DNA from 3 places in the Rhodococcus sp. MALMAid1271 genome. Region 2 is predicted to be linked to each of the others. Evidence: riboswitches for the same ligand, from Rfam matches in the RefSeq annotation. Region 2 holds a riboswitch; each other region holds the start of a gene.
The links. Region 2 has a riboswitch for cobalamin ahead of ACOQFP_RS03510 (energy-coupling factor ABC transporter permease). Riboswitches for the same ligand answer to the same signal wherever they lie in the genome.

Region 1 (10,537 bases), on a different contig from region 2:
ATGGCGGTGTCGTCGTCGGATGTGTCGCCGCCGAAGATGCCGTGGTGCGGGATGCGGCCGAGACGGACGACGTCGCGGACGCTGATGTCGACGTCGGTGTCGGAGTGTTGGTCGACCATCGCCACGCGCCGTGCGATGCGTCGGCGACGCAGGGTTCCGAGACTGTGCCCGCTCAGCAGCACGTCGCCGCTGTCGGGGGCGACGATGCCGGCGAGGATGCGCAGGAGCGAGGATTTGCCCGAGCCGTTGGGGCCGATCAGACCGATGGTCTCGCCCGCGTCGGGTTCGAAGCTGATGCCGTTCAAGATCGGGTGGCCGCCACGGGTCCAGCGTATGTCCACGGCGTGCAGTGTCATCGGGATCTCCTGAGCCGGAACAGAATGAGTGCGAAGGCTGGCACACCGATGAGTGCCGTGACGACGCCGACGGGAATCTCCTGTGGTGCGAACACAGTTCGGGCGATGGTGTCGACCCAGACCATGAAGATGGCGCCGATCAGAACCGTCGTCGGGAGCAGTCTTCGGTGCCGCGCTCCCACGAGGAAGCGGGCGGCGTGTGGGAGCACCAGTCCCACGAATCCGATGGCTCCGGCGGCACTGACGAGGGCGGCAGTGATCAGTGCGGTGATGACGAGCAACAGTATTCGCACCCCTTTGACCGGCACGCCGAGTGATGCGGCCGCGTCGTGGCCGAAGGTGAACGCATCGAGGGCGGAGGTGTTGAGCAGGCACACCACCATTCCGAGGAGCGCGACCGTGCCGCACAGAGCCACATCGCTCCAGTCGGCACCGCTCAGGGAGCCGAGCAACCAGAACAGCACGCCGCGGGTTTGTTCGGCATCGGCCGAGGAAATGACGATGAACGACGTCAGGGCCGAGAACAGTTGGGTACCGGCAACTCCCGCGAGTACGACGCGGTCGTTGCCGCCGCCGGCACCGGCGGCGAGAAGCATCACGAGCAGAAAGGACAGCAGTGCGCCCGCGAATGCTCCGGTCGACAGCGAGAGAGCTCCGCCGCCGACCCCGAGCACGGCAATCACGACTGCGCCGGTCGAAGCTCCGGACGAGATCCCCAGCACGAACGGATCGGCCAGCGGATTACGCAGCAGTGACTGCATGATGGCCCCACACAGCGCCAGGCCGGCACCGCAGATCGATGCCAGCAGGGTTCGCGGCAGCCGCAGCTCCCAGACTATGCCGTCCTGAATGCGACTCACCTGCGCCGAGCCGATCCCGATGTGCGCCAGGATCACTCGGTAGACATCGGTGACGGATACGCTGGCCGGTCCGATCGTCACGGCCACTGCGATCGAGAGCACCAACACCACACCGCCACCGAGCAGAAGCGGGATCAACAATCCCCGATCGGTGCGGTTCATCGGGTGGTCAGGCCCCAATTCTGTAGAGCGGCAGCAACTTTCTCGACTCCGTCGATGGTGCGAATCGATGGGTTGAGATCGGCTCCGTTGACCACGATGTAGCGCTTGTCCTCGACGGCGGTCAGTCGGCTCGTGACGGGATTCGATTCGAGGAATTCGATCTTGCTGCCGAGTGCGTCCCCGGCGATGCTGCGCCGACTCAGATCCGCCAGCACGAGCGCGGTGGGATTGCGATCTGCAACGCTCTCCCAGTTAACCTGTGGCCATTCGTCGGTCGTGTCCGCATAGATGTTGTCGGCACCGACCGAATCGGTGATGATGCCCGAGGAGCCACAGCATCCCGCCATGTACGGGGTGTCGGTGTCGGCGAACCAGTACGCCAAGCGCACACCCGATGCGTCGACGGCACCGGAGGCCTGCGAGAAACGGTCCTGCAATTGCGCGACGAAGCGTTCCCCGCGATCACGCACGTCGAAGATTGCCGCCAGATCGCGGATCTCCCGATACACGGTGTCGATCTCGAGCGGCGTGGTGCGTGCGCCGTCGGAATTGACACTGTCGTCGGTCTTTCCGTCACAGTCTGTGGGAGAGAGATAGTTCGGCACACCGAGCTGCTCGAACTGATCCCGATCGGCGACGCCTCCCGGCCCGAGGGTTCCGCTGAAGGACGCCGAGACGAAGTCGGGCTCGGTATCCAACACCACCTCCAGGGACGGCTTGTTGTCCGCCAACCTCGGTACTGTGGAATTCTCCGATTCGAGATTCGAGCGGACCGGGTCCGTCCAGGTGGCCGTTCCGACCATGCGGTCGGCCAAGCCCAGTGACAGCAGGATCTCCGTCGAACTCTGGTTCAGAGACACCGCGCGCTGCGGAGGCGCATCGACGGTGACCGCGCGTCCACAGTTCTCGATGGTCAGCGGGTAGTCGGCGTTGGTGACGGAGACGGCGGCAGTGGGCGGTGGGGAGGAGCAGCCGGCCACGGCAAGAACGGAGACAGCGCCTAGTACGGCGAGAGTGGTACGCATCGAAGAGCTTCCTGCTTGGGGCTCGTGTCGCGGAGCCGCGGGTGGGGTGAACCACGACGCCCGAGCATTCGGACTTCGAGCTCTCGCCCGTCACCGTTGCGCGCCAGCTCCGGAATTGCACCGGATTCCCTCGTTCGTCGCGTGCTGACCTTATCGTGTGCGGTACCCGAAAGGTCAGCGTGCTGCTGCCGACTCCGGCTCGAGTGGGACACTGCGAGGAAAAGTACTGCGCGCCAGCACGACCACGGCCAGCGAAGCGGCGACCAGAACAGTAGCGGCGGCAGTGACCGTCACGATGCCACTGAGGTCGATGAAGGCGCCGCCCACCAGTGCACCCGTGGCAATCGCCAACTGGAAGGCCACGACATAGATCGCCGACGCCTTGTCGGTATCTTCCGAGGCTGCCCTGACCACGGCGGACTGTAGACACACCGGGATCGTGGTGAACGCCATTCCCCACAATGCAATGGCCCCGACGGCGAACACGGCCAGCCCACCCGGCGCTCCGATCAGCGTGCACCACAAGATCGCGACCGCAGCGGCGACTGCGCCCAAGGCCGCGATGGTGGAGTACCGCGGCCACCGGTCGTAGGTTCGGCCGATCACCCATATACCGATGACCCCGAACAGGCCGTACAGCATCAACATCAGGGTCAGCGTCGTTCCGGCTGAACCGATCGCACGATCGACGATGAGTGAGAAATACGTGTAGGCGACGAAGTGGCCCAGGACCGCCAGGAAAGTCACGCCACACAAGATGGCCAGGGTGCCGTCGAGCACTCGCGGTGTCTTTTTCCGTACCTCATCGGCTCGGCTGGTCGGCAGCGGCGGGAGTACGAAGTACAGTGCCACCGCGATAGCAGTTGCAACGACTCCGAGAATTGTTGCAGCCATTCGCCATCCGAGCCATTGACCCATCGCCGCGGTGAGTGGATTCCCCGCAACCAGTGCCAGCGAGGTACCGACGTAGACGGTGGCTATGGCCTTGCCTTGCTTACCGGGCAACGCAAGCGAGGCTGCGACGGGTGCGACGACGGCCCAGAAGATGCCGTGCGTTGCGGCACAAAGCATTCGTGAGATCACCAGCATGGGGTAGCCGACCGACACTGCCGACAGTAGCTGCGACAGTGCCAATGCGGCGACGGTGATGACCATGACGCGTCGGCGCGGCCACTCTTGCACGACTCTGATCAGCGGAATCGTCATCGCAGCGACACCGTAGGCGTAGAAGGTCAGCAGCAGTCCGACGGCAGATTCGCTGACGCCCAGGTCGCTCGATATCTCGGGGAGCAACCCGACGGGCAGCGTTTCCGCGGTGACGTAGATGAAGGCGGCCGCGGCGAGGACGAGCAGCTTCGGCATGGGCGAGGACATGTTGTGTAACGTTACACAACATCGAGGTGTCGCGCTACAGTTGGCCCGTGAACACTCGGGTGACCATGGCGGAAGTTGCAGCGGCCGCGGGCGTATCCACCATGAGCGTGTCCTATACCTACAACCAACCGAGCCGCGTCTCGTCGGCCACGAGAGATCGCGTCCACGCGGCGGCGACCCAGCTCGGATACACCGGACCCAACCGAGCAGCCCGCTCGCTACGAAACGGCAAGCACAACAGCATCGGCGTCGTACTCGGAGAAAACCTCACGTATGCCTTCGAGGATCCACAGGCCCGACGCTTTCTGACGGGCATCGCCGACGCCTGCCTCGAGGCGAACACCGCACTGGTGATGCTGCCGAACCTGCACAGCGACAACGACAACGCGCGGATCCGAGACGCACAGGTCGACGGATACGTCCTGTGGACCACCGAGATCGACGACCCCCTCCTCGACGTGCTGGTCGGCACCGGCCGTCCGACCTGCATTCAAGGCGGGCCCCACCACCCCGGAGTCGAGTGGATCGGCATCGACGACCGAGCAGCGGCAGATGCAGTCGCCACCGCGGCAATGACCGAGCACGCACGCCCCGCGGTCGTGGCACTTCGACCTGATTCCCGACGCGAATCGACCACCCTGCACGGCGCGGAACCGTCGGACATCTCGATGCCGGTGACCCGAGCCCGACTCGAGGGCTACCGCGACGCCTGCGTCCGTCTGGGTCTCGACTGGGCGGCAGTTCCCACCCTGTTCACCACCCACAACGCACGCGCAGAAGGCGACAGAGCTGCGCGACTGTTGCTGCAAGACGACGTCGTCGACACCTTGTTGGTGATGAGCGACGAACTCGCCCTCGGGGTACTCGACGCCGCTGCCGCAACCGGAGTCGACATTCCGACGCAACTCGCCATCACCGGGTGGGACGACTCCACCGTTGCAGCGTCTGCAGGGCTGACCACCGTCGCGCAGTCGTTGTTCGACCAGGGCCGCTCGGCCGCACGGTGGGTACTCGGACTCAGTGCCGCGATCGACTCCGCGGCCTGGAGTATCGAGGAGCGCGTGTCCACAGGTCGCCGAAACGGCCCACAAACCGAGACCAACATGGTCTAATAGGCGCTAAAAAGGGCATGTTCCCTGTTTATAGCGCAAAAGCAATCTCTTGGGCTACTATGACTCATGGCTGTCCGGCCACGAGGGGGAACAGTGAGCCGAGAGCATGGTGCGCCGCCCCGTCATGTCCCTGACGCAACAACCCGCTACGACGCCCTCACCGGCCTGCCGAGCCGCGACGAAATCCTGGCCCTCATCACCGCCGAACTCGACAACCGCAGCGCAGACAGCCACTGCAGTGTGCTGCTGGTCGACATCGACGGATTCCGAGAATTCAACGACGCACTCGGACCCGCCACCGGCGACGACCTACTGCGTCTGATCGCCGACCGACTCACCTCATCACTCCGGCCAGGCGACACCATCGGCCGACTCGCAGGAGACGAATTCGTCGTCATCGCCCGGCGATGCCACTCCATCGCCGCTCGCGCCATGGCTGCAGGCTTCGCAAGCGTCTTCGAACCCGCCTTCGAACTGGGCGACCGGCAGCTGACCCTCACTGCCAGCGTCGGAGTCGCCTCCAGCACCGACGCAGACATCAGCGCAACACAACTGGTCCACAACGCCACCGCAGCCATGCACGCCGCCAAAGCCGTCGGCCGCAACAATCACCACGTCTTCACCGACCAACTGCACCACACCAACCGAATCCGATTCGACCTCATCGAACGGCTACGCGGCATCGCCATGGTCGAACGCGAACTCACGATGGTGTACCAGCCCATCGTCGAACTCAAGACAGGACACGTCGTCGGCGCAGAAGCCCTCATCCGCTGGAACCACCCCGAACTGGGCCTGCTGATGCCCGACGCATTCATACCGCTCGCCGAAGACGCCGATCTCATCGTCCCGCTGAGCATGTGGATCATCGCCGAAGTTGCGCACACCATCGCCGACTGGCAAGCCAGGGGCATCCACCTCCAAATCGGCGTCAACGTCAGCCCTGCACACTTCGCCACCGGCACCCTCGCCACCGACGTCATCGATATCGTCGACACCTACCGCATCGAACCCGGTTGCCTGGCACTCGAACTCGCCGAATCACAAACACTGCACGATCTCGACGCCGTCCACTACCAACTCCGCGACGTCCAACGCCACGGTGTCCTCATCGCCATCGACGACTTCGGCTCCGGATTCTCCTCCCTCGAACGACTCGCCACCCTCCCCGTCGACATACTCAAGATCGACAAATCACTCACCCAACACCTCGACAGCGACAACCTCCACCGACGCCGAGCCATGACCACGCTCTGCGCAGCCCTGGTAGAAGTCACCACCACACTGGGCAAAGACACCGTCATCGAAGGAATCGAAACCCCCGAACAACTCCAGATCTGCACCGACATGGGCGTAACCTTCGGCCAAGGACACCTGCTCGGCCGGCCCATGTCCACCGCCGCCCTCGAACAGTTCATCGCCCGACACAGCACCCACAGCGAATCAGCCTGAACCGAGGACCGAACGTGAAGATCGACAACGAAGTTCAACGCTTCACCGACGCGCCCCGAGCACAACTGTCCACCATCAACCCCGACGGCACACCGCACCTGGTACCCATCGTGTTCGCCGTCGCACCCACCGGCGACCGCATCGTCACCGCCATCGACTGGAAACCCAAAACAACCCGGAAACTCCAACGACTGGACAACATCCGAGCCGACCCGGCCGTCAGCCTCATCGTCGACCACTACAGCGACGACTGGTCACAACTGTGGTGGATCCGCGCCGACGGAAACGCACACATCGCCGACGCCTCCAGCGACGAAGGCACAGCAGCCATCGATGCCCTCGTTGCGAAATACAGTCAGTATCAAGACAACAGACCTGGGGGTCCGGTGATCATCATCGACAAGCTGGCCTGGAGATCCTGGTCGGCTTCCTGACTTCCGCTCCCCCGGCCCTCCTGCCCTCCCGCTCACCTGTCCTCACGTTCACTCAATGTGACGTCGAGTGGCCTTTTCGACCGTCGATGTCACATCGAGTGGACTGGCGGCGGGGTGAGTCCGGACCAAATTCGTTCGCCAACGCACCGGCGGGCCGCCACACTGGTGTGCATGGCTTCTGTACCTCCTGAGTGCATCGAAACCGATCGGCTCGTGCTTCGTCGGGAGTCGATGGACGATGCTGCGGTCGTCGCCGATGCCATTGCCCGCAATCGTGCTCGGTTACTTCCGTGGATGAGGTGGGTGACGGATCAGGCTACCGAGGTCACGACGCAGGTCGCCCGCATCGCGGAGGCGGGCGAGCAGTGGGCCAGCGGGCAGACGTTCGATTTCGGAATTTTCAATCCCTCCGACGGGTCGTTCATGGGCAAGATCGGTATGCACCGCAGAATCGGCCCGCGCGGAATCGAATTGGGATATTGGCTCGATGCCGATGCCGAGGGTCGCGGGGTCATGACCGAGGCCACCGCGGCGCTCACGACGGTCGCGCTGAAGCTCGACGATATCGACCGAGTCGAAATCCATTGCGATGAAGCAAATCTCAGGAGTCAGGCCGTACCCAAGAGGCTCGGCTTTGTTCTCGACCGAGTCGAGAATCGGCCCATCGCTGCTGCGTCCGAAACCGGCCGCCACATGGTGTGGGTGTATCAGCCGGATTGTCGGTAGTCCCGATCCGCCAAGGGCCGCACCGTGACGTTCGGTCGAGCTCGCGCCCTGGCCTGGTCGTAGCGCGCTCGGAGATCGGCGAGCACACGCTCCGGATCGTCACGAACATCGCTCGGCAAGTGCGTCACGACGATGAGCCCTGCGTTCTGTGCTCGCTCGCGCCGCGCAACGGTCGCTCGATGATCCGCGGGTGACAGGTGATATTCGAGGGAATCGATTTCCCAGTCCAATGCGACGTCGTCGAGCCAATTGTCCGCGATCAACAGAAACTTGCCGCGCTCGTCGTACACGGCAACGTTGTGTTGCATCGGCGGAAGTCCGCTGCGCCCGTACAGCTTCTGCGCCTGCGCTTCGGCCACGGAGTGTGCGCCCGCAGCCAATTCTCTCAGCACTCGACGAGGCATCGCAGTTCCACGAGTACTGCCGGCGTCCAGTTCTTTCATGATCGCGTCCACCGTCGCCCCGCCCCGTTGCACGACGCTCGCAATCAACGCCATGCACTGTTCGGTGTTCTTCATCCGTCGGACCGCATCACACAGGCAGCGAACGACAGGCGCGACGCGCAGTCCGGACTTGATCTCCGGGGTGGGCATCCTCCACGTACGTTCTACAGCTGCGAAACCCACCGACTTGCGATGCTGCGACTCCGGAATGAGTGCGAACGTCTCCTCGAAGGATCCCGATGCGCCCAGGCCATGCAGCGCCAGCCCTGCCCGGCCACTGATCACCGCGTCGCGTCCGCAATAGATCGAGACCGCAGTCGCACGTTCGATCGGCGTCAACGACCGGTTCTTCAGAAACACCAACCCGGGAAGCGCACGTGCCCAGACGCCACCAGGCAATGTGCGTCGAACGATCGTCTTCGATGCCACCCCCAACGCAAGCAAATGCGCCGTTCTCACCAAACCGCGATCCGACGCGGCCGCGATCGCCTTGGCATCGATTCGTCCACCGCCCCGTTTCATGCACACGATGATGCGCTGCCGACACGACACGATGCGGACAGGTCGACGCAGAACAGACTGACCTGTGGACAACTCGTGCCCTGTGGACGAATCCCGAATCCAGCGCTGACTCAGCGGCCGAACGCACGCGCTGTCGATCGCCCGCCGAGAACCCACGAGGTCCACTCGATGTGACATCGACCGTCGAAAAGGCCACTGTCGGTCACATTGAGTGAGCCGGGGTGCGGGCAATGGTGAACCGAGTCGGGGTGACGGGGATACCGTCTACGTTGCATAGGTGCATTCTGACTTCGGGAGTGAGACATGACGGCGACAGCAGTTCCCACGGATCGGTCCGGTTCCGCGACTCCGCGGTCGTTCGTTCCACCCGTGCGCGGTCGGTTGAGTGAGGTTCCGCATATCGCGGGTCTGGTGCTCGGTGTGTTCGCCGTGCTGTTGTTCCTGTGGAGTCTGTCGCCCACTCTTCGCTATTTGATTCACGCTCCGCGCGAGTACGTGGACAGGTATTACTTCGATGCACCGGATACGAGTTTGTCGTGGGCTCTGGTTGTGGGGCTGTTGGCGGCGGCGTTGGCGAGTCGCAAGCGCATTGCGTGGTGGTTGCTGACGATCTATCTCGTGTTGTTGGCCCTGACCAATGTCGTCGAAGGCATCCAGGACAAGAACGTCAACTCGTGGGTCGCGCTGGCTGTGCATGTAGTGGTGGCGGGGGTGTTGATTGCGGCGCGCAAGGAGTTCTACACCCGGGTTCGCCGCGGTGCGGTGTGGAAGGCACTGGGGGTGCTGGTGCTCGGGGCAGCGGTCGGGACGATCGTCGGTTGGGCTCTGGTGGCGTTGTTCCCTGGTTCGTTGCAGGAGGGGCAGACGCTTCTGTGGTCGTTCAACCGGGTCACTGCGTTGGCGACCGTGGACAACGAGCAGTTCGACGGCAGGCCCAACGGTTTCGTCAACACAGCGCTGGGATTGTTCGGTGCTCTGGCGTTGCTGGGTGCGGTGGTGACGCTGTTCCGTTCGCAGCGGTCGAGCAATGCGCTCACCGGCCGGGACGAGTCGGCCATTCGCGGTCTGCTCGACAAGTGGGGTGCCGAGGATTCCCTGGGCTACTTCGCAACCCGCCGCGACAAGGGCGTCATCTTCGCCGCCAGCGGCAAGGCGGCGGTGACGTACCGGGTCGAGGTCGGGGTGTGTCTGGCGAGCGGGGACCCGATCGGCAATCCCGAGGCCTGGCCACACGCGATCTCGGAGTGGCTCGACCTGGCCGAGAAGTACGGCTGGACTCCGGCGGTCATGGGGGCGAGCGAGATCGGAGCTACCGCGTACAAGCGGGCCGGCCTCAGCGTCCTCGAACTCGGCGACGAAGCAATCTTGAGAACCAAAGATTTCAACCTCAATGGACGCGAGATGCGCCCGGTGCGTCAGGCGGTGACGCGGGCTCGCAAAGCGGGTGTCGAGGTCACCGTGCGTCGTCATCGCGATATTTCGTCGCAGGAGATGTCGGAGATCATTTCCTGCGCGGACGCCTGGCGCGATACCGAGACCGAGCGTGGTTTCTCGATGGCGTTGGGCCGGTTGGGTGATCCGCTCGATGGCGACTGCCTTCTGGTTCAGGCAGTTCAGGGCGAGAAGGTGATCGGTGTGCTGTCGTTGGTGCCGTGGGGTCGTACCGGCGCGTCATTGGATCTGATGCGCCGTGATCCGGCGTCGCCCAATGGGGTGATCGAGCTGATGGTGACCGAGCTCACCACCGGTGCGGATCATTTCGGCGTCAGCAAGATCTCGCTGAACTTCGCAGTGTTCCGCGCGGCGTTCGAGGAGGGCAGCCGGATCGGAGCGGGGCCGGTACTGCGGATTTGGCGCAGTGTGCTGGTGTTCTTCTCTCGGTGGTGGCAGCTCGAGGCCCTGTATCGCTCGAACGTGAAGTATCTGCCCGAGTGGGAGCCGCGCTACCTGTGCTTCGCGGACAATCGGGTGTTGCCCAAGGTCGGCGTCGCATCGGCCATCGCGGAGGGCTTCCTGACGCTGCCGACGTTCCGACGGGCCTCGAAGCACACCGGATCCCATGTCGCAGTCC
Region 2 (10,537 bases):
GGCAACGACGGCCATCAGGAGTATCGGGATACGAGCGCGCAGTGCCGAGGTACGGCGTGTCGATTCGAGCATGGACAGAGGATAGCCTTACCTCATCAATAGCGTTGAATCGGGTGTGAATCATGCCTCGGGATCGGCGCGCCGAAGCGCCGCCACCACCTCGTCGACGGTGTGGGGCGTGGCATCGGGAGCGATCAGTCCGGCCCGAACCAACTGCCCCGCCAACTCCGACGCCCATGGCATCTTCAGCCGCGCCCTGCTCAGCAGGGAGGTGTCCGAGAGCAACACATCGGGAAGTCCTTGATGCACCACACCGTCGACGACCACAGCCACCGAATCTGCCCATTCCAGCGCAAGAGCCACATCGTGAGTCGACAGCAGCACCGTGGTCTGGGCCTTCTCCAACCGGTCCAACGCTCCGAACATCTCGTCGACACCCACCGGATCCAGGCCTGCCGTCGGCTCGTCCAACAGCAACACGGCAGGACGCATCGCCACAGCACCCGCAGTGGCGACCCGTTTGCGTTCGCCATAGGACAGGTGATGAGTCGGTCGGCGGCGGAGGTGCTCGATGCCCATCAGCTCCAATGCCTCGTCCACTCGGTCGCGCACGTCCGAGTCCGAGAGCCCGAGGTTCGACGGGCCGTAGGCGACATCTCGCTCGACGTCGGCGGAGAACAGCTGATCGTCCGGGTCCTGCAACACCAATTGCACGCGCTGACGGTGCGCACGCAGTCCGGCTCGCGAGTACTTCAGAGCCTCCTCGCAGACCTCGACCCGACCGGATTCCGGTTCGACGGCACCGGACAAACACCGCAACAATGTCGTCTTACCGGAGCCGTTGGCACCCAGAAGCGCAGTCCGGCGGTGTGGCGCGACCGTCAGCGTCGCACCGGCGAGCACCACCGGCCCGCCGGTGAAACGCACGAACAGCTCGCGGCCGGAGATCCCGAGATGCGTCACAGCAGTTCCCATCCGATCGGTGCCGTCGACAGCGCAACTATCGCCACGAAGCCCAGTAGCGACACGAGCACGAACCTATGAGAACTCGGCCGATCGGGACGCAGTGTGCGCGTGTCGGTTCCGAATTCACGTCCGGCAAGCCCCGCCTCCAACCGATAGGCCCGGTCCCAGGACTTGAGCAGAACGGATGCGGTGAGCGAACCGGTGGAGGCCATCGCCCGTCGAGTCGACGAGTAACCCAGGCGCGCAGCCTGCGACTGTCGAATCGTCCCCACCGAATCGAGCAGGATGAACAGCATCCGATACATCAGGCCGGCGATGTCCACGCAGATGCTCGGCACCCGGCAGCGCCGAAGACCGTCGAGAATATCGACCATCGGTGTCGACATCGCAAGCAGCAGAACCGATGTCGTACCCGCGATCGCATGCAGCGTCACCTCACCCGCCCGCACCAGGCTCGAATGGTCGACGCCGAGCGAGAACCGCGGTTCGGTCGTCACCGTGACCGCAATGGACACGGCACCGAGTGCGACGAACACCGCCGGTGCCCGCAACGCACCGAACAGCAGGCGTAGCGGCGTACGCGCCCCGAACACACTGCAGCTCAGGGCGACTGCGGTGACCACTATCGAGCCCGGCCACGCCGGAAGCAGCAGCGCGCACACTACCAAGCCCAGACCGAGCAGGGCCTTGTCCGATACCGCTCGGTCGCGCCACGCGCTCGACCACGCCGCATTGTCCACGGACAGTCCCCGCACGGCCGTGCGGCGGGCGGCGCTCAGCTCGACGTCGCGGTGGTCGCGGAATCGTTGCGGCGCCGGCCCCGCAACGCACCGATGGTGTACCCCAGAACGGTTCCGCCCAAGGCTGCCTGCAGCGCGAACAGTCCCGACTCGACCTCGCTCGAGGTGGGCGCGAAGACCGACTGGAACCAGGGCTGGTAGTCCGGGTGGTCCTCTTCGATGCGGCTGGTCGCGGCCGAATCCGTACCCACGAACCGCTCCTCGTCTCCGCTTCGGCGCGAATCCACGACCAGTGCGATGCCGACGATCGCGACGATAGCGGCGATCAACAAGATGGTGGTCACTGTGCTCTTACGCATCGGCTGCTCGATTCTCTGTCGACGGGGCGTCGGTGACGGCTGGGACCTTCGGTGCCTTCAGCACCCCGAGTCTGATCAACTCCGGCATCGCAACGCTGCGCAACACTCGAATCACGAGCACGCCGAGCAGCCCCTCGGCGATGGCCAACGGAATCTGTGTGACCGCGAAGATCGACAGGAACTTGGCGACCGCTCCGGCCACCCCCGTCTGTGGATCGGGGAAGGCCAACGCGATCTGCACCGAGGTGGTGCAGTACGTCGAGAGGTCGGCGAAGACCATCGCGAAGAACACCGAGATCGACAGACCACCGCCCAGCGAGGTCGACAGGCGATACGCTCCGTACCCCACCCAGGGACCCACGATCGCCATCGAGAACGCGTTCGCGCCGAGGGTCGTGAGCCCGCCGTGCGCGAGAAGTACCGCTTGGAACAGCAGCACCAACGTGCCGAGGAACGCCATCACCGGGGGCCTGAACAGCACCGCGCCCAGGCCGGTACCGGTCGGATGGGACGAACTTCCCGTCACCGACGGTAGTTTGATGGCCGAGAGCACGAACGTGAACGCTCCGGCCGCGCCCAGCAGCAGTCGACTCTCCGGATTCTCCCTGACCTGTCGAACGACTGCGCGGGCACCGTGAACGACGAACGGTGCTGCGACGCAGGTCCATACCGCCGCATGTACGGGCGGCAGAAATCCTTCTGCAATATGCACGTGTAACTCCCTGGATGACGCGTCCGATGTGAGTCGACGTGCTGGTTCGGCAATCTGACTTACGGCTCGACACGTCGAGTCCGCTCACAGTGGCGCGACCGTCCCGGAATTTCACCGGGTTCCCCGCACCAGCACACTTCGAGCTAGATGATTGCACGAACCGAGTCGATCCGATCACCGGACGGGCAGTCGATCGCCAGAATCCTCGTTCTGCCGCTTCCTCGGGGACGGCTGGGCTACCAGTCGGTACGGTGTGACTGTGAGCACTCCACGCATTCCCTCCGGTACCGCCAAGACTCTCGGGCCCGTCAACTGGGTGATCTGCAAGGTCATCGCCAGGGGCGCGGGGGTGCCGAATCCGCATCTGTTCACCACCCTCGGCCGTACCGGTGGGCTGTTCCGCGCCTGGCTGTTCTACAGCGGGCATCTGATGCCCGGAGGCAAGATCTCGCGCAAGGAATCCGAACTGGTGATCCTGCGGGTCGCGCACCTGCGCGAGTCCGCATACGAGATGGACCACCACATTCGACTGGGCAGGCGCGCAGGTATCGACCGTGATCTGCTCGAGTCGATCAAAATCGGCCCGGACGCACCCGGACTGGCGACGCGGTACCGCACCATTCTGACCGCCGTCGACGAACTGGTCGCCACCAAGACCCTCACCGATGCCACCTGGACCGAGCTGACGATGCAGTTCGACGAACGTCGCCTGATCGAGTTCGTGTTGCTGGTCACCCAATACGACGGTCTGGCAACCACTCTCGGCACGCTGCGCGTCGAGCGCGACTTCACCGAACGCTAGGCGATGCCCACCGATCGTCCGATACCCACCTCGCGGGCCGCACGCGGCGGGGCACTGGGGCGCGCGGTGGCCGGCCAGGCCATCCGCGGTGCAGGAGCACGGATTTCGATGGCAGGGCGGTCCGAGGAACTGCGACGACAAATCTCGGAGAAGAGGTCCCTGCAGGCTGCCGATCAGCTCGTGACGGTGCTCGGCAGCATGAAGGGCGCGGCGATGAAGCTGGGCCAGATGCTCTCGGTACTCGACCTCACTCTGGTACCCGAGGAGCATCGACAACGGTTCCAGGACAAGCTCGCCGCGCTCCGCGACAGCGCACCGGAAGTCGATTTCGATGCGATGCGCACCGTGATCGAGACCCAGCTGGGCGCGAGCATCGATACCCTCTTCGCGGAGTTCGACTCCGCTCCCATCGCCGCCGCGTCCATCGGCCAGGTCTACCGTGCCCGTCTGCACGACGGCCGAGCGGTCGCAGTGAAGGTGCAATACCCCGGCGTCGACGCGGCCGTGCGCGCGGACATGAAGAACCTGGCGCTGTTCCTCAAATTCTGGCGGAACGCGCTTCCCGCGGTCGCGGCACCGGAGTTGATCGAGGAACTACGGACGAACTTCGAGCGCGAACTCGACTACGTCGAGGAAGCCCGCACCCAGCATGCATTGGCGGCTCGGTTCCGCGGTCACCCGCATCTCGTCGTTCCCGACGCGATCGTGGCCATGTGCACCCGAGGCGTTCTGGTCACCGAATTCTTCGACGGTGTCTCGTTCGATCGCATCCGGTCTCTCCCTGCCTCCGACCGTGATCGCATCGGCGAGATCGTCTACCGCTTCTACGTCGGTTCGCTCTACCGGTACCACGAATTCTGCGGTGATCCGCATCCAGGAAACGTCCTGCTCGGCAACGACGGTCGCGTGGGGTTTATCGATTTCGGGTTGTTCAACCGGATGCGAGGAGAACACGTCGCATTCGAGATCGACTGCCTGCGGATGGCATCGGAGGAACGCGGCGAGAACCTCCTGGCCGCAATGATCGCCCGCGGGGTCGTCGACGCATCGGCCGGTGTCAGCCCCGACGAGTGCCTCGAGTACGTCTACGCGGCGTCCGAGTGGAATCTGGTCGATCGGGTGATGACGGTGACGCCGTCGATGGCGTCGAGTGGGTTGATGCTCGCGATCGACCCGCGCGGCGGACAACGTACCGCAATGCAGCGACAGAACCTGCCGCCCGAACACCTGTTCTCGCGTCGGGCAGATTTCCTGACGTTCGGTGTTCTCGGGCAGCTGGAGGCAACGGCCAACTGGCACAGCATCGCTCGCGAATGGATCTATGGGGACCCGCCGGTCACCGAGCTCGGCATCGCCGAACAACAGTGGCGGGACACTACTGGGTAATTCACTACTGGGTGATCTGCTACTGGGTGATTCGCAGCTTCTTGCCCGCCTTGGTGCCGAGTCGATTCAGCGGCGCCAGAATGTCCTGGTATCGAGGTCCGATGATGCGCGGAATCGCGTCGAAACCGCGGGCATCGGGCCCGATGAGCACCCGAGGCTTGTTCTTCTCCACTCCGGCGAGGATGACCTTCGCCGCACGCGTCGGTGTTGTTCGGGCTATGCGCTCGAACGCCTCGGATACCTTGTCGACATCCCCCAGGCTGTCCATGCCGCGGGCATTGGCCACGATGTTCGTCTTGATGCCACCCGGGTGCACACAGGTGACGCCGACGGGATGCCGCGCGATCTTCATTTCCTGACGCAATGCCTCGGTGAAGCCGCGTACGGCGAACTTCGCCGAGTTGTACGCGCTCTGACCGGGGATGCCCATCAGTCCGAACACACTGGAGATGTTGACCAGGTGGCCGTCACCCGACTCGATCAATGCGGGCAGAAAGGCTTTGGTGCCGTTGGCGACTCCCCAGAAGTCGACGTTCATCACCCACTCGAAGTCGTCCCAGCTCATGTCGAGAACGTCTGCGGCGAGCGCGACGCCCGCGTTGTTGATCACCAGATCGACGCGACCGAAATCGCTGACGACCGAGTCTGCGTGGAAATACATCGCCGCCCGATCCGCGACGTCCAGCTCGTACGAGCGGGTCTGGGCTCCGACCCCCTCACATGCCGCCACCGTATCGGCCAGCCCGCGTCCGTCGACGTCGGACAGCGCGAGGCGCGTGCCCCGACCGGCGAGATCGATCGCCAGTGCTCGCCCGATTCCCGATCCGGCTCCGGTGACGACGGCGACCTTGTTTCCCAGATTCTTCATATACTCACGTTCTCTTTCGCCTGCAGCAGTTCGTATTCGGTGGGATCGAGCGTGCGGGTGCGCAGCCAGTACTGCCAGGTGAACCCCGGCCAGACGGTTCGGTTGACGCCGGTGCTGTCGAGGTACCAGCTGGTGCACCCACCGGTGCTCCACACGCCGCCACGCAGCTTGCGCTGGATCTCGGCGTTGAACCGGTGCTGTACCGGCTCTCGCACGTCGATCGCGTCGGCAGCGCGGTGTTCGATCAGATCGAGCGCCCGCAGGACGTATTTGATCTGCTGCTCGATCATGAACACCACCGAGTTGTGACCAAGTCCGGTGTTGGGCCCGAGTAGAAAGAACGCGTTGGGAAATCCCGCTGCCGTGATTCCCAGGTGGGTGGCGATGCCGTGTTCCTTCCAGTGCGACACCAGCTTCCGACCGCCGATGCCTGCGAGGTTCAGGCTGTCGAAACCGTCGGTGACGCGAAAGCCCGTCGCGTAGACGATGACGTCGACTTCGCGTTCGACGCCGTTGTTGTCGACGATCGAGCCGGCGCGTACCTCGGCGATACCATCGGTGATCACTTCGGTCCGCGGGGAGTTCAGCGCCCTGTAGTAGGTGTTGGAGCCGAGGATTCGCTTGCACCCGATGCGATAGCTCGGGGTCAGTTTCGCGCGCAGTTCCGGGTCCGAGATCTCTCTTCGGATGAAGCGCCTGCCCACGTGTTCCACGGGTCGTAACAGCGCGGAGTGACCGTTGAGCCCGATGGCCAAACCCTCCGCGCTCCAATACACCGCGCCTCGAACTGCGCGTCGCAACAACGGAACCCTCGCGAACGCTCGCTGCACCGTCTTGGGCAGTGAGAAGTTCCGTCGCGGCAGTACCCACGCCGGTGTGCGTTGATAGAGCTGGAGCTGCGCCACTCGTTCGGCAATCTCGGGCACGAACTGTACTGCGCTCGCTCCGGTTCCGATCACCGCGACGCGCTTGCCCGTGAGATCGACGTCGTGGTCCCACCGGGCCGAGTGGAAGGCACTGCCGGTGAAGGTCTCGGTTCCGGGGAGCGTCGGAACGTTCGGGATATGGAGCGCACCGACCCCCGAGACGAGGAACTGGGCGATGTACTCGTCGCCCTCGGCGGTGGTCACGTGCCAGCGCGCTCGACTCTCGTCCCAGTACCCGCCGGAACAGGTGCTGCCGAATCGAATGCTACGACGTAGCTCGTACTTGTCGGCGAGGGACCGCAGGTAGGCCAGTATCTCGGGCTGACCGGACCACATCTTCGACCAGTACGGATTCGGTTCTCCCGATAGCGAATACAGATGGGACGGCACATCGCAGGCGCATCCGGGGTAGGTGTTCTCGCGCCAGGTACCACCGACCTCCTCGGCCTTCTCCAACACCAGGAAGTCCTCGCGCCCGCGCTTACGCAGTTCGATCGCCATGCCGAGCCCGGAGAAACCGGTCCCGATGATCAACACACCCGTGCGGTGGACCGTCATTGTCGCTCGTCCGACTGCACTACACCGGTCAGCCGCCACAGTGCTGCGGTCACCGCGCCGTCGAGCATCCCCGCCGAATCGAGGAAGGCGACGGTGGCTGCAGCATCCCGCCTTCTGATGGCGGCCCGCCGACGCCGAGAGATGAGGGCACCGCGCATCGGACCGATGCCGATGGATCGATACACCTCGAACGAAACACCGAGACGCAGAATGACATTGGCCAGAACCGCGAGGAGCAACCGATTGTACGCGCGCGAAATTCTGTTGGACTTTCGTTGCGCGGCGAGAACTTCCGACCGCGCGAACTCGAAACGTTCGTCACACTCGAACCGGTGAATTCGCACCGCTTGGCGAACATGCGGTTCGATGCCGGGGTCGGTCACGGCAGCCGCCATCGTCCGAGCGAAGGTTTCCTCCACCAACAACATCGACGCGTGCGACGCGGCACCCAACGGCAGAAAGCTCAACAGTTTGACGGCGGTCGCCGTCCCCCGCGGAGGCTTGTACGGCGCGAGGTCGGTGGCACGGACCAGCCGCCCGAACGTGATCGTGGTGCGCGAACTCTTCGACACCTCGTCCAGAGCGTTGCGGGAGTCCGAGCTGTTGAGTCCCTCTTCGGCTACCCGCCTGAGCTGATTGCCGGTCAATATCGCAGACAGATACGCAACTGTGCTCCATCTGCTCACCGCCTCGTGCAGAGCCAAGGTGCGCTGGTCCGACCCGGCCAGCTTGGCCCACACGCGCGTTCCGTACAGCGTCACCGATTCCTGCGGAAGTGCACATTCTTCACTGCGCCACGGTGATTCCCAATCGATATCGACATGCGGATCGTACTGGACAGCTGACGAACGCGCGCTCATGCCAGGTCATCCGGCATTGCCCGAGTCATCTTCCACAACCGACGTGTCACCACTCCGTCACACATCCCCGCCTCTGCGAAGAATCGGATCATGGGTTCGGAGAAGAATTGCATGTTGGACTTGTAGGTCGGGCTGGCCATAGCGGTGACGATCCCTCGTATCGGGTTGATTCCGACGGATCTGTACACGCGCGGATTGATCAATGCCACGTATGTGAAATTCGCGATGGTCGCAAGAATCACCCGGTGAAGTGCGCGGTTCACCCGATTGGTGGACTGCATCGCACGCACCATTTCTTCCCGCGCATAGGTGATGTGCCGTGATTCCTCGATCACGTGGATGCGCATCATCTGACGCAGATGCGGTTGCATTTCGGGATCGTTTTGCGCTTCTCGCTGCGCACGATCGAGGACTTCTTCGATGAGAAGTGTTCCGCCGTAGGTGGCCGGTCCGAGAGGAAAGAACTGGCCGATCCGCGCAAGGAGCAGCCCTGCCTTGGGCAGGAGGTACGGCTTCAGACCCGTCTTCTCGATCAACTTTCCGAACATGATCGAGTGGCGCGATTCCTCCCCCACTTCGGCTATCGAATACATCGAATGATCGGAGAACGTGCCCTTTCCGAACACCCGAAGCAGGTTTGCGCTGAGAAAACCCTCGGCGTAGATACCGAAGGAAAGAATGCTGACGATCTCGTGCCGCCCCAGTTCGCGGCGCTGCTCCTCGGAGAGCTTGTCCCACAACTTGGTTCGGTACAGCGAGACTCGATGCTCGGGCATCCATCGCATGCCCTCGACGACCGGGGCGTCCCAATCGATGTCGACCTCGCCGTCGAAGAACTTGTTGGCAGTCGACTTCAGCAGGCGTTTCGCAGTCTTCTGGCGTGGCCCGACGGTTCGGCCCCGCGAGACGGCCAGGTCCTCGGTGGTCAGCTGTGGGCGCAGCGTCGTGCTCGCTCCCCCGGATACCGCGGCATCGACACGTCCCATCGCACGCTTCACAACCGATCCCCCCTCGCGATCGACTCCACCTCGAGACCTGGTCTATCCGAAACTCACGGTAGCCAGTACCGGCGGTAGTAGGTACTGTCCGAGTGTGGTTCAAGTCATAGGACGTGTCAACCCCGAAGACGGACGACACTCGACACCGTGCAAGAAGATCGATGCGCGCACCGAACGGTGGCGTGAGCACCGTCTTCGCGTGCGACAAGAACTGGTTGCGGCCGCACTGATCGCTATCGACGAACACGGCCCGAACGTCAGCATGGGCGATATCGCGAAAGCAGCCGGTACCGCCAAACCAAAGCTGTATCGGCATTTCGCCGATCGATCCGATCTGCACACCGCAATAGTCCAGAACGTCCAGGACATGTTGTGGGACCGGATCATGAACACCGTCAACTTGTTCGAAGACTCCGTCACCGACCTCATCGATCACAGTGTCGCCGGCTACGCAGCGATAGTCACCGATCATCCCAACTTGTTCCGGTTTCTCGTGCACGGCCATTTCCTGGCTCGCACCACGGACCGCCGAACCTCGGCAGGCGTGGCCGGGGATCCGGCCTTGGATTCGGCGCGAGCCGCGTCCGATGCGGTGGCCCGCGTACTGGCCGACGCCATACAGGGTCCGGCAGTGGACAGTTCGACCGTCGAGATCGTCTCCTACTCGACGTTCGGGGCGGTGGCCTCGGCGACGGACTGGTGGCTCGGCAGTTCCGAGGACCGAGAATCGACCATGACCACCGAGGCCTTCACTGCACATCTGGCTGCCATCGTGCACGGACTCGTCGAATCCGCTTGTGCGCGTGCCGGCGTCCGGCTCGAGTCCGATCAACCCATGCATCGTGCGTTCGTTCCCACGGAAGGAAGCGAGAACCAGTGAGCGATCTCTCCGGCAAGCCCGATTACCGAGGCCCGGCACAGCTGATCTTCGACGCCCACGGGGCCGAGTTCGATGTACAGATCGATCTGCGCGGCCATTCCCAGCCCATCGACGGAATCTTCCGCTGGTACGGCCGAGTCCGACCCCACGAGGAGCTCCGGAGTTTCATGGAGACTGTCGGCACCAGCAGCAAAGGCCGACTCAGTACGGACACCGGCGATGCTCCCGTCCTGGTCGGCGACGTCGACTTCTGGGGCCGGTACCGGCTTCAGGGCACCGGGATGCCCCCGTACCCGCTCGAGCCCGAGGTCGATCCGGACAGCGCAGGCGACGGCGCAGAGGTACCGGATCATCAGGATCTGGCGCTCGAACGAGCCTCGGCATTGCTCGAGCCCGACATTCGCGCGACGGCCGACACCACCGCGGGGTATGTGGAACTGCTCGGCGGCACGCCCGCACCGTCACCCACTGCGGCCAGCCGT
Region 3 (10,537 bases), on a different contig from region 2:
ACGAGGACGCCGGCGGTGAGCCGGTCCAGCCGATGCGCCGGGCTCAACTCGGGTAGGTCGAACCGTCGACGCAACAACACCAGAGCGGACCGTGCGATATACGCACCGCGTGGCGTAGTGGCCAGAAAATGCGGCTTGTCGACGACGAGGATGTTCTCGTCGCGGTGAAGTACGTCGAGGGAGAACGGGACCGTCGGCTCCACCGGTGGGTCCCGATAGAGGTAGATATCCGCCCGAGGCCGCGCGATGGTCGCCGAATCGATGGGAACCCCTGCGGCGTCGACGATCTCCCCACCTGCGACCTTCTCGGTCAATCTGGCGGCGTCCCGAGGGAACCGGGCGCGCAGATACTCGAGCACCGTGATCCCGGTCCCTGTGGCGGTCTGACCCACCGTGTCGGGCATCCGTACCCGGGTGGGGTCGAGGCCGTCGCGTAACGGCAGGGGAGCGGTGGGCATGCATCGACTGTAATCGGTGGCGCAGGGAAACACCCCGGTCGGCAAGTGCCGACCGGGGTGCTTCACAGTGGTGGAACCGTGGGGTCCGAATCAGATGGTGACGACCATCTTGCCGGTGTTCTCGCCCTTCATCAGGCCGATGAACGCCGCAGGCGCGTTGTCGAGACCGTCGACGACTGTCTCGTCGAATTCGATTGCGCCACTGCCCAGCCACTCGGTCATCCTGGTACGGAACTCACCGGTGAGGTGCGCGTACGAGCCGACGATGAAGCCCTTGAGTGTCAGCTCTTTGCCGATCGCCAGAGCGAGGTTGCGAGGTGCCGGGGTCGGTTCGGTCGAGTTGTACTGAGCGATGGCTCCGCACATGGCAATCCGGCCGTGCTTGTTCATCGATCCGATGGCCGCCTCCAGATGCTCGCCGCCGACGTTGTCGAAGTACACGTCGATTCCGTCCGGTGCGGCCTGCCGCAGCTGCTCGGCCACCGGGCCGTCGTGGTAGTCGAACGCCGCGTCGAATCCGAGCTCGAGCAACCGCGCCACTTTGGTGGGAGAGCCGGCACTACCGATGACGCGAGATGCGCCGAGCGCCTTGGCGATCTGGCCGACGAGCGATCCCACCGCACCGGCTGCGCCGGAGACGAACACGACATCGCCCTTCTCGAACGAGGCCACCTCGGTCAATCCGGCATATGCGGTCGTGCCCGTCATTCCTAGTGCGCTCAGGTAGGCCGAGGCCTTGGCTGCGCCGAGATCGACCTTGCTCGCGCCCGCGGCCGGGACGATCGCGAGATCGCGCCAACCCTTGCCGTGTACGACGGCGTCGCCGACCGCGAATCCTTCGGCCTTGGACTCGATGATCTCGCCGACTGCGCCACCGTCGAGCGGTGCGTCGAGCTGGAACGGTGGGACGTAGGATTTCACGTCGTTCATTCGCCCACGCATGTACGGATCGACCGACATCACGAGGTTGCGGACGAGGATCTGCCCGTCAGCGAGTTCGGGGAGGTCGACGACCTCCGCGCGAAAGTTGTCTTCGGTCGGCCAGCCTTCTGGGCGGGACGCGAGGTGAATTTCGTGTGCCTTCATGGTGTTTCCTCTTACTCGTCTTCGGTGACTGTGACGGTGACGTCGATGTTGCCGCGGGTGGCGTTGGAGTACGGGCAGACCTGGTGGGCCTTGTCGGCCAGGGCCTGGGCTTGCTCGCGGTCGAGGTTCGGCAGCGTCACCTCCAGGGTGACGGCCAGCTGGAATCCGCCTGCATCGTTGGGGCCGATGTCGACGCGAGCGCCGACGGCCGAATCGGTGATGTCTGCCTTGTCCTGACGCGCCACCAGCTGCAATGCGGAGTGGAAGCAGGCGGCGTATCCGGCGGCGAACAGCTGCTCGGGATTGGTGCCGTTTCCAGTGCCGCCCATGGCTTCCGGGATGGCGAGGTCGAGGTCGAGACGTCCGTCGGAGGTGCGGGCGTTGCCGTTGCGTCCCTCGCCGGTGGCGAGGGCCTCGGCGGTGTAGAGGGTCTTCATGATGCTCCTTCTGAGGTGCTCGAATCGGTGTGATGCAGAGCGTTGGTCAATGCGTCGAGCGCGTTCTTGAGCGCGACCAACTCCTCGACGCCCATGCCGGTCTTCTCGGCCAGCTTGCGCGGGATGTCCAACGCTTTCGCGCGCATAGCGCTTCCGGTCTCGGTGAGGTGGATCTCGACGCGGCGTTCGTCGGTGCTCAGGCGTCGGCGCTCGATGAATCCGAGACCTTCGAGTCGCTTGAGCATCGGCGACAAAGTGCCGGTGTCGAGATCGAGTTCGGCGCAGATGTCCTTGACGCCGCGCCCGTCCTGTTCCCACAGCACCAGCAACACCAGGTACTGCGGGTATGTGACGCCGAGCTCGTCGAGCATCGGGCGATACACCGCGGTGGTAGCCCGCGATGCGGAGTACAGCGCGAAGCACACCTGACGGTCGAGTGCGAGTTCGTTGCCCATGCGAAGAACGGTAGTACACGTTTTAGTTGTGCGCAACCTACCTTTTTCTCGGGTCAGCTCTGCAGGGCGTTCTTCAGGCCATCGAGCACGATCGTTGCCGCCGTCGGACCTGCATTGAGGTACCACGGATCGTGGTCGACGCGAACGATGTGGTTCTCGGTGGCCGCGCTCATTCCAGTCCACAGCGGGTTCGTCGTGTACGACGCGGCGCTCGAATCGGCTCCGGCGTCCTGGCTCGACACGAACACCCAATCGGCGTTGGCCAGTTGGATCTCCTCCTCGCTGAAGTCCTGCGAGGTCTTGGCGAACTGCTGACTTTCCGGTCGGGCCAGGCCTGCGTCCCAGGCGATGAAGCCGGCGAACGACGCGATGCCGAACACCCGCGCGCGGTCTGCGGTGAAGCGAACGAAGGAGACCGTGGGTGCGCCACTGCCGGCAAAGGACTCACCCAGTGCCGCCGCGTCCGAGGTGAAGGTGTCGATCACGCCCCTGGCCTGTTCGGTCCGGCCGAGCGCGTCGGCGAGCAGCACGAAGTCCTGCTTCCAGTTCACTCCGGTGCCTTCGGTGAGCACGGTCGGTGCAATGGTCGCCAGCGTCGAGTAGATATCCCCCGAGCCGGTCTCGTTCGCCAGGATCAGGTCGGGTTCGATCGCGGCGATCGCCTCGATGTCGACCTCCTGCCGGTTACCCACGTCGACGAACTGCGTCATCTGATCCGCGTACTGAGGGAACGAGAAGCTGATGTAGTCCGGGACCAGTTCTGCACCGCTGCCGTAGGCCACCCCGGTGGGGACGACGCCCAGTGTCAGGGCCGCGTCGAGCTGACCGGTGGCGATGACGACGATCTTCTTCGGTTCGGCAGGGATTTCGGTGGAACCGCCGAAATGGCCTACGGTGCGCGGAAATACGCCGTCGGCGGCTCCCGAGCCCATGCCGTCGGGGATGTCGGTCGGCCCTGGTGCGAGAGCGGCGGCGTCGTCGGATGACGCAGTGCTGCCGGGAGGGGTGGCCGTCTGCTCGGCCGTGCTGCCGCACGCGACTGTGGTCACGGCGGTGACCGCGGCAATGGTTGCGGACAGGAGTAGGCGCTTCACTGTTGTTCTCTTTCACCGGACGGGGATAAGGAAGGCAAGCCTAGCCTGTATCCGGCCGAGCTGGTGAGCGGAACTTCGCCGCAGAGCACGAAGTTCCGCTCACCCGCGGTCAGCGAAGCGCCGCAGCCGCCTGCACCACATGTGTCAGTGACCGTTCGATCTCGGCCACCCCGCGGGTCTTGAGTCCGCAATCGGGATTGACCCAGAGACGCTCGGCAGGAACAGCTCTCAATGCCGCACGCAGCGACTCGGTGATCTCGTCGACGCTCGGCACCCGTGGTGAATGGATGTCGTACACGCCGGGGCCGACGCCGAGATCGAATCCGACGGAGTTGAGGTCGTCGAGTACCTCCATGTGCGAGCGAGCCGCCTCGATGGATGTCACGTCCGCGTCCAGGGCCACGATCGCGTCGATGATCTCACCGAACTCCGAGTAGCACAGATGGGTGTGGATCTGCGTTTCGTCGGACACGCCGGATGTCGCGATCTTGAACGAGTGCACTGCCCACTCCAGGTACGCAGCCGTATCGATCGCGCGCAACGGGAGTAGTTCGCGAAGGGCCGGTTCGTCCACCTGGACGATGCGGATGCCCGCTGCCTCCAGGTCGACGCTCTCGTCTCGAACAGCCAGGGCGATCTGGGCCGCGGACTCGGCGAGCGGCTGGTCGTCGCGCACGAACGACCACGCGAGAATCGTGACCGGCCCCGTCAGCATGCCCTTGACCGGCTTGTCGGTGAGGGACTGAGCGTAGGTGATCCAGTCGACGGTCATCGACTGGTCACGGCTGACGTCACCGAAGAGAATCGGCGGACGTACACACCGAGAACCATACGATTGGACCCAACCGTTGGTCGTTGCCGCGAAACCGTTCAGCTGCTCGGCGAAGTACTGCACCATGTCGTTGCGCTCGGGCTCACCGTGCACCAACACATCGAGACCGATGTTCTCTTGTAGCGCAATGGTATTGGCGATCTCGGACTGCATCCGGCGCACGTACTCGGCGTCATCGATCTCACCCGAGCGGTGCGCGGCCCGCGCGAGTCGAATCTGCGTGGTCTGGGGATACGATCCGATCGTGGTGGTCGGCAGTGCCGGCAACTCCAGCCCCTCGGCCTGTGCCCTGCGGCGTTGCTCGGCCGGGGCGCGGTCGACGCGGATGCCCGAATCCAGTCGGGTCCGCACGGCTGCGTCGTGGACGCGCGGGTCACGGCGACGGCTCTCGCGTGCAGCACGCGCCTCGTCGAGCTCGGCGGACACCGAGTCGATGCCCTCGCGCAGCGCGCGTGCCAGCACCGTCACCTCGGTGACCTTCTCGGCTCCGAACGCCAACCACGACCGGAGCGGATCGACGATATCGGTCTCGGCCGCGAGGCTGTACGGAACATGAAGCAGCGAGCAGGAACTCGATACCGCGAGCGCTCCGACGCTGCCGAGCAGCCTGCCCAGAGTCGCGAGCGCTCGGTCCAGATCCGTTCGCCAGATGTTGCGCCCATCGACGATGCCCGCCACGATGCGCTTGTGCGCGAGCGCAGGCACGCCGGCAATCTGCTCGACGGTGCCCGGTACCGTCACGTCGATCGAGAGCCCTTCGACCCCGGTCGATGCGAGCGCGGGTAGCGCGGCGCCGAGATCGCCGAAGTACGACGCCACCAGAATGGCCGGCCTGGTCTCGAGGGCGCTGAGGTAGTGGTAAGCCTGCGTGGCGCAGTCGATCTCGTCCGAGGTGCGATCTGCAACGAGCGCAGGTTCGTCCAGCTGAACCCACTCGGCACCGGCAGCGGCCAAGTGCGTCAACAGCTCTGCATACAGCGGCAGGATCTCGTCGAGTCGGTCCAACAGCGGGGCTCCGCTGCCGACAGCCTTCGACAGCAGCAGGAACGTCACCGGCCCCACCAGCACGGGTCGAGCCGGAACGCCCAGCGCGCGCGCCTGTTTCAGCTCGTCGAGGATCTTCTCCGGATGCAGGGAGAACACCGTGTCCGGTGCGATCTCCGGGACCAGATAGTGGTAGTTGGTGTCGAACCACTTCGTCATCTCGAGTGGTGCAACCGTGTCGTTGCCGCGGGCCGCGGCGAAGTACCGGTCCAGTTCGTTCTCGATGTCCTGCACCCGTTTCGGTAGCGCGCCGAGCATGACCGCGGTGTCGAGGATGTGGTCGTAGTACGAAAAGGTGCCTACCGGAACGGAGTCGAGGCCGGCCGCGAGCAAGCCCCTCAGATTGTCCTCGCGGAGCCTTTCGGCCACCGATTCGAGAGCGGACGCATCGAGTGCGCCTGCCCAGTAGGACTCCACAGCTTTCTTCAACTCGCGCTTCGGTCCGATTCGGGGGGACCCGAGGATCGTGGTGGTGAATTCGAATGTCACGTCGTGTTTCTCCAGGTACGTCACAGGTGGGTGGCACACCACCGAGCGTGCGAGAACCTGAGCCCCATGCGTCGGCATACGCCGAACAAGCTGCAGGTCTACTCGCCCATTCCACGGGGCGGTGAACCGCTACGCGCGGCGCGCGCAGCACAGGAGGCAGGTATTCGGACTCACAGGCACGTGATCGGAGATCACACCTACTGGCCGTCGCTTCCCAGAGAGGCTTCTCCAGTGCTCGTTGACGGCGGTCGTTCCTGCATACCGCTGCGGGACAGTCCCGGATTCTCACCGGGTTCCCTCTCACGACGCGCAAGACATCAACGCATCGCTTCGACGCCGTGGTGAACTTCGGGGCTCCTCGTGACCACCCGGCGAACCGACTGCAGGGACGAGCATAGATGCCGTCGCCGACGGTCTGTTACGGTACATCCCATGCAGCGCACGTATTTCTGGTTTAGCAGGCCGGCCCCGGGTGGGTCAGCCAGCGACGCCATGCGCTGACCTCCACCCCACGAGCCGGATGCAGACCGGCTCGAAGTGCGCGTGGAGCATGAGGGCCGGCCCGAGAACAGGAACGCCCTCTCATGACACTCTCTCTCGAAACCCCATCGCTCGACGATCAGCGAACGATCAGCATCAGCCCGCTGGCAGCGCCGTCGGTGCTGCGCCGCGAACATGCCGTCGACGATGCGATCTCGGCCACGGTCCGTACCGGCCGCGCCGGAGTCGTCGACGTTCTCGACGGCCGTGACGATCGCCTGATCGTCGTCGTCGGACCGTGCTCGGTGCACGACACCGACGCTGCTCTGGACTACGCCCGGCGTCTGGCGACCATCGCGTCCGAACTGGGCGATCGACTGCACATCGTCATGCGTGTCTACTTCGAGAAGCCGCGGACGACGCTCGGTTGGAAAGGTCTGATCAACGATCCGCACCTCGACGGCAGCTTCGATATCAACTCGGGCCTGCGGGTGGGGCGTCAACTGCTGCTCGATATCTCCGCCCTCGGTCTGCCGGTCGGGTGCGAGTTCCTCGACCCGATCACCCCGCAGTACATCGCCGACCTGGTCAGTTACGGTGCGATCGGAGCACGGACCGCGGCGAGCCAGGTGCACCGTCAACTGTGCAGTGCACTGTCGATGCCGGTGGGAATCAAGAACTCGACCGAGGGCGACATTCAGGTGGCGGTCGATGGAACGCGAGCCGCTGCGGCGAGCCACGTGTTCCCCGGAACCGACCTGGACGGCCAGGGTGCTTTGATCCGCACCGTCGGAAACCCGGACTGCCATGTCATACTGCGCGGCGGCGTCGACGGGCCGAACTACGATGCCGAGTCGGTTGCCGATACCGTCGCACGACTACGTAAGTCGGGTTTGCCGGAACGTGTGGTCATCGACGCCAGCCACGGCAACAGCCGCAAGGACCACAACAAGCAGGTCGACGTGGTCACCGACGTGGCCGCCAGGGTTGCAGCGGGTGAACACGGGATCGTCGGCCTAATGCTCGAGAGCTTCCTGGTCGCCGGGCGTCAGGATCTCGAACTCGGCCGTCGCGAGGATTTGGTGTACGGGCAGTCCATCACCGATGCCTGCCTCGACTGGGACACGACGGCAACACAATTGAGGGTATTGGCCGCGGCCGTCGAGGAGCGTCGAAGCGCGCGCGCCGAGTGACCGAGGACCCCGCGCGTCGGCGAAGGGTGTTTCAGCGAACCCCGCGTGGTCGGAACTGCACGCTGATGCGTGGGCCGACCGCGCGGGTCGACTTGGGGATGGCGTGTTCCCACGTTCGTTGACACGAGCCGCCCATCACCACCAGGTCGCCGTGGCCGAGTGTGAATTTCAGCGACGAGCCGCCACCGCGAGGTCGGAGCAGGAGTTGCCTCGTGGCACCGAGCGATACGATCGCCACCATCGTGTCCTCGGTGGCGCTGCGTCCGATGTTGTCTCCGTGCCAGGCGACGCTGTCGGATCCGTTGCGGTAGTAGCACAGTCCGGCGGTGGCGAAGGATTCGCCGAGCTCGCTGCGGTAGTGATCGTCGAGAACATCGCGTGCGGTGTACAGCGCGGTATCCGGCCAGCGCTCACGCTCGGCGTAGAACCGAACCAGACGCGGCACGTCGACCACCCGGTCGTACATCTGCCTGCGCTCGGCGCGCCAGTCGACGGCGTGTACGAGTGAATCGAACAAGTTGGTATCGGACAACCAGCCCGGACGCACGTCCACCCAGGCTCCGCGGGTCAGCTCACGGCGGGTGACCGAATCCAGCGTTCCGACGCCACCGTCGTCCTCACCGAACAACGAGCCCTGCATCGCGATCGACATGACATCCACCGTATCGAACAGGTGTTCCCATTTCCAGTGAGCGGAGTTCTGCGTCGGCTGAGCTACAGATATGCGCTGTTACCGATATGCGCTGGGAGTCTGGCCGGTCCAGCGTTTGAAGGCTCGGCGGAACGCACTCGGCTCGGAGAAACCGAGACGGGTCGAGATGTCGTCGACGCTGTCGCCGCGGCTGAGTCCGGATATCGCTGCATCGCGCAGCACTTCTTCTCGTATCTGGTTGATGGAGGTGCCCTCCTGGCGGAGGACGCGCCGCAGGTGCGGCGGGCTGATGTTGAGCATCTCCGCGATGGCCTCGGTTCCCGGTGCGCCGCCTTTGAATCCGGTTTCGAGAGCGCGGCGAACCTGGCTCGATGCGGTGCTGTCGTAGTCTCGGGACGAGAAGAGCAGATTGGGTGACTCCGCGAGATACTCGGCGAGAGTGTCCTCGGTTTGCACGATCGGTGCGCGCATGACTGCATTGTCGAATTCCAGTGTGGCACGGTCGGTTCCGAATTCCACCCGGGTGCCGAAGATCGCGTCGTACATTTTGGCGGCCTCGGGCCCCGGAAACTCGTACGGCAGTTGCACCGACAGCAGCTTGACCCGGTTGCCGATGAGCCAGGCAGCGAATCGGTGCAGCAGAATCAACAGGAAGTCGGTCAGCAGTCGCTCGGCGAGTTCGTTGGCCTCGGCGCTCAGATCGGTGGTGGCGTGGACGTGCACCGTCAACACCGTCGAGTCCTCGGTTCTGTTCAGCATCATCGGCTGGACCGGAATCAGCACGCGCATCGTCTCGGACATCCGGGTCAGCGCGGCCGATAGATTCTCGGTGTGAATGAGGGTCTGGCACACCACCCGAAAGGTGCCGCGCCGCACCGGTACTGCGGCGAGGCCGAACAGCTCGTCACCGGTCATCGCCCAGACCGCCTTGGTGAACGAGGTGACCTGTTCGGTGGTCAGGCGCTTCGTCGGGTCGTCGAGGATGGAGGTTGCGATGTCGGCCATCGACAACGGGTAGGTCAAGTCCGCCCCACCGCTCGCTGCGAGGTCGACGGCTTTTCGGATGAAATACGCCGGAATGGTGGGCTGGGGAGTCACAATTTCCGTAGCCTCTCGGCGGCCTCGGCAAGCACCTCGTCCTGCTTGCAGAATGCGAAGCGCACCAGTGACGTCCATTGGGCTGGCTCGTCGACGAACGCCGTGACCGGAACTGCCGCGACACCCACCAGTTGCGGCAGCGACCGGCAGAATTCGTAGGCGTCACCGCGCCCGAACGACGCGATATCGGCACACACGAAATAGGTTCCCGCGCTGTGCTTCACATCCGCTCCAGCGGTGGACAGCGCAGCCGAGAGCGTGTCTCGTTTGCGTTGGAGCCCGTCGCGCATCGCCGCTATCCACGCCTGTTCGTGCTCGAGTGCGTACGCAACTGCTGGCTGGAAAGGAGTGCCGCCGACGAAACTCATGAACTGCTTGGCGGCGCGGACAGCGTCGATCAGAGCGGCAGGGCCCAGCGCCCAACCCGTCTTCCACCCGGTGGCATTGAAGGTCTTCGCTGCACTCGACACGGTGACGGTGCGCTCGAACATTCCCGGCAGTGTCGCGATCGGCGTATGTACCCCGCCGTCGAACACGAGGTGTTCGTACACCTCGTCGGTGAGCACGAGCAGATCGTGGGCCGTTGCGATCTCGGCGATGCGGACCATGGTGGCGCGGTCGAAGACCGTACCCGTCGGATTGTGTGGGGAGTTGACGATCAGCATGCGCGTGCGCGGCCCGACGGCGCGTTCGAGGGCATCGGTATCGACGGTCCACCCCGCCCCGTCGGCGACCAATGGTACGGAGGTGCGCGTGGCACCGGCGAGGGCGATGGCGGCTGCGTAGGAGTCGTAGAACGGCTCTATCAGAAGGACCTCGTCACCCGGTTCGATCAATCCGAGCAGGGTTGCCGATATCGCCTCGGTGGCACCGACGGTGACGAGCACCTCGGAATCGGGGTCGTAGCCGAGCCCGAATCGCCGCTCGCGGTCGGCGGCGACAGCGCGGCGCAGTACCGGCATGCCGGGGCCGGGGGAGTATTGGTTGAGCCCCTGTGCGATGGCTTCGCGTGCCGACTCGAGCATGGCGGGCGGCCCGTCGGTATCGGGAAAGCCCTGCCCGAGATTGACGGCGTCGGTGGCCACGGCTAGGGACGTCATCTCGGCGAAGATCGTCGATGCGAACGGGCGCAGGCGCGCGACGGTGCGCGAGGGCGGCATCTCGGACATTCCTGCAGCGTAGTTCACAGTGCGGAGCCGAATATTCGGGCTGCGTCTGT

Region 1: another riboswitch for cobalamin. It lies ahead of ACOQFP_RS19560 (ABC transporter substrate-binding protein); the one in region 2 lies ahead of ACOQFP_RS03510 (energy-coupling factor ABC transporter permease).
Region 3: another riboswitch for cobalamin. It lies ahead of metE (5-methyltetrahydropteroyltriglutamate--homocysteine S-methyltransferase); the one in region 2 lies ahead of ACOQFP_RS03510 (energy-coupling factor ABC transporter permease).

The regions. Positions count from the first base shown of each region.
Region 1 covers NZ_JBMIRQ010000108.1:379,730-390,266, reverse strand. Annotated here, with positions in the region: gene ACOQFP_RS19570 (ABC transporter ATP-binding protein) at 1-356, opposite strand, end outside; gene ACOQFP_RS19565 (FecCD family ABC transporter permease) at 353-1,378, opposite strand; gene ACOQFP_RS19560 (ABC transporter substrate-binding protein) at 1,375-2,403, opposite strand; cobalamin riboswitch at 2,410-2,532, opposite strand; gene ACOQFP_RS19555 (MFS transporter) at 2,578-3,777, opposite strand; gene ACOQFP_RS19550 (substrate-binding domain-containing protein) at 3,825-4,889, shown strand; gene ACOQFP_RS19545 (putative bifunctional diguanylate cyclase/phosphodiesterase) at 4,983-6,341, shown strand; gene ACOQFP_RS19540 (TIGR03668 family PPOX class F420-dependent oxidoreductase) at 6,356-6,775, shown strand; gene ACOQFP_RS19535 (GNAT family N-acetyltransferase) at 6,947-7,501, shown strand; gene ACOQFP_RS19530 (hypothetical protein) at 7,483-8,466, opposite strand; gene lysX (bifunctional lysylphosphatidylglycerol synthetase/lysine--tRNA ligase LysX) at 8,770-10,537, shown strand, end outside.
Region 2 covers NZ_JBMIRQ010000046.1:1,785-12,321, forward strand. Annotated here, with positions in the region: gene ACOQFP_RS03490 (ABC transporter substrate-binding protein) at 1-72, opposite strand, end outside; gene ACOQFP_RS03495 (ATP-binding cassette domain-containing protein) at 121-963, opposite strand; gene cbiQ (cobalt ECF transporter T component CbiQ) at 960-1,706, opposite strand; gene ACOQFP_RS03505 (energy-coupling factor ABC transporter substrate-binding protein) at 1,742-2,065, opposite strand; gene ACOQFP_RS03510 (energy-coupling factor ABC transporter permease) at 2,058-2,777, opposite strand; cobalamin riboswitch at 2,804-2,925, opposite strand; gene ACOQFP_RS03515 (carboxymuconolactone decarboxylase family protein) at 3,031-3,579, shown strand; gene ACOQFP_RS03520 (ABC1 kinase family protein) at 3,583-4,965, shown strand; gene ACOQFP_RS03525 (SDR family NAD(P)-dependent oxidoreductase) at 4,985-5,833, opposite strand; gene ACOQFP_RS03530 (flavin-containing monooxygenase) at 5,830-7,317, opposite strand; gene ACOQFP_RS03535 (diiron oxygenase) at 7,314-8,177, opposite strand; gene ACOQFP_RS03540 (AurF N-oxygenase family protein) at 8,174-9,163, opposite strand; gene ACOQFP_RS03545 (TetR/AcrR family transcriptional regulator) at 9,270-10,055, shown strand; gene ACOQFP_RS03550 (DUF4873 domain-containing protein) at 10,052-10,537, shown strand, end outside.
Region 3 covers NZ_JBMIRQ010000035.1:6,400-16,936, forward strand. Annotated here, with positions in the region: gene ACOQFP_RS01770 (pseudouridine synthase) at 1-458, opposite strand, end outside; gene ACOQFP_RS01775 (NADP-dependent oxidoreductase) at 549-1,544, opposite strand; gene ACOQFP_RS01780 (organic hydroperoxide resistance protein) at 1,556-1,981, opposite strand; gene ACOQFP_RS01785 (MarR family winged helix-turn-helix transcriptional regulator) at 1,978-2,436, opposite strand; gene ACOQFP_RS01790 (iron-siderophore ABC transporter substrate-binding protein) at 2,490-3,530, opposite strand; gene metE (5-methyltetrahydropteroyltriglutamate--homocysteine S-methyltransferase) at 3,640-5,895, opposite strand; cobalamin riboswitch at 6,034-6,242, opposite strand; gene ACOQFP_RS01800 (3-deoxy-7-phosphoheptulonate synthase) at 6,480-7,568, shown strand; gene ACOQFP_RS01805 (alpha-ketoglutarate-dependent dioxygenase AlkB) at 7,600-8,220, opposite strand; gene ACOQFP_RS01810 (AraC family transcriptional regulator ligand-binding domain-containing protein) at 8,299-9,318, opposite strand; gene ACOQFP_RS01815 (pyridoxal phosphate-dependent aminotransferase) at 9,315-10,487, opposite strand.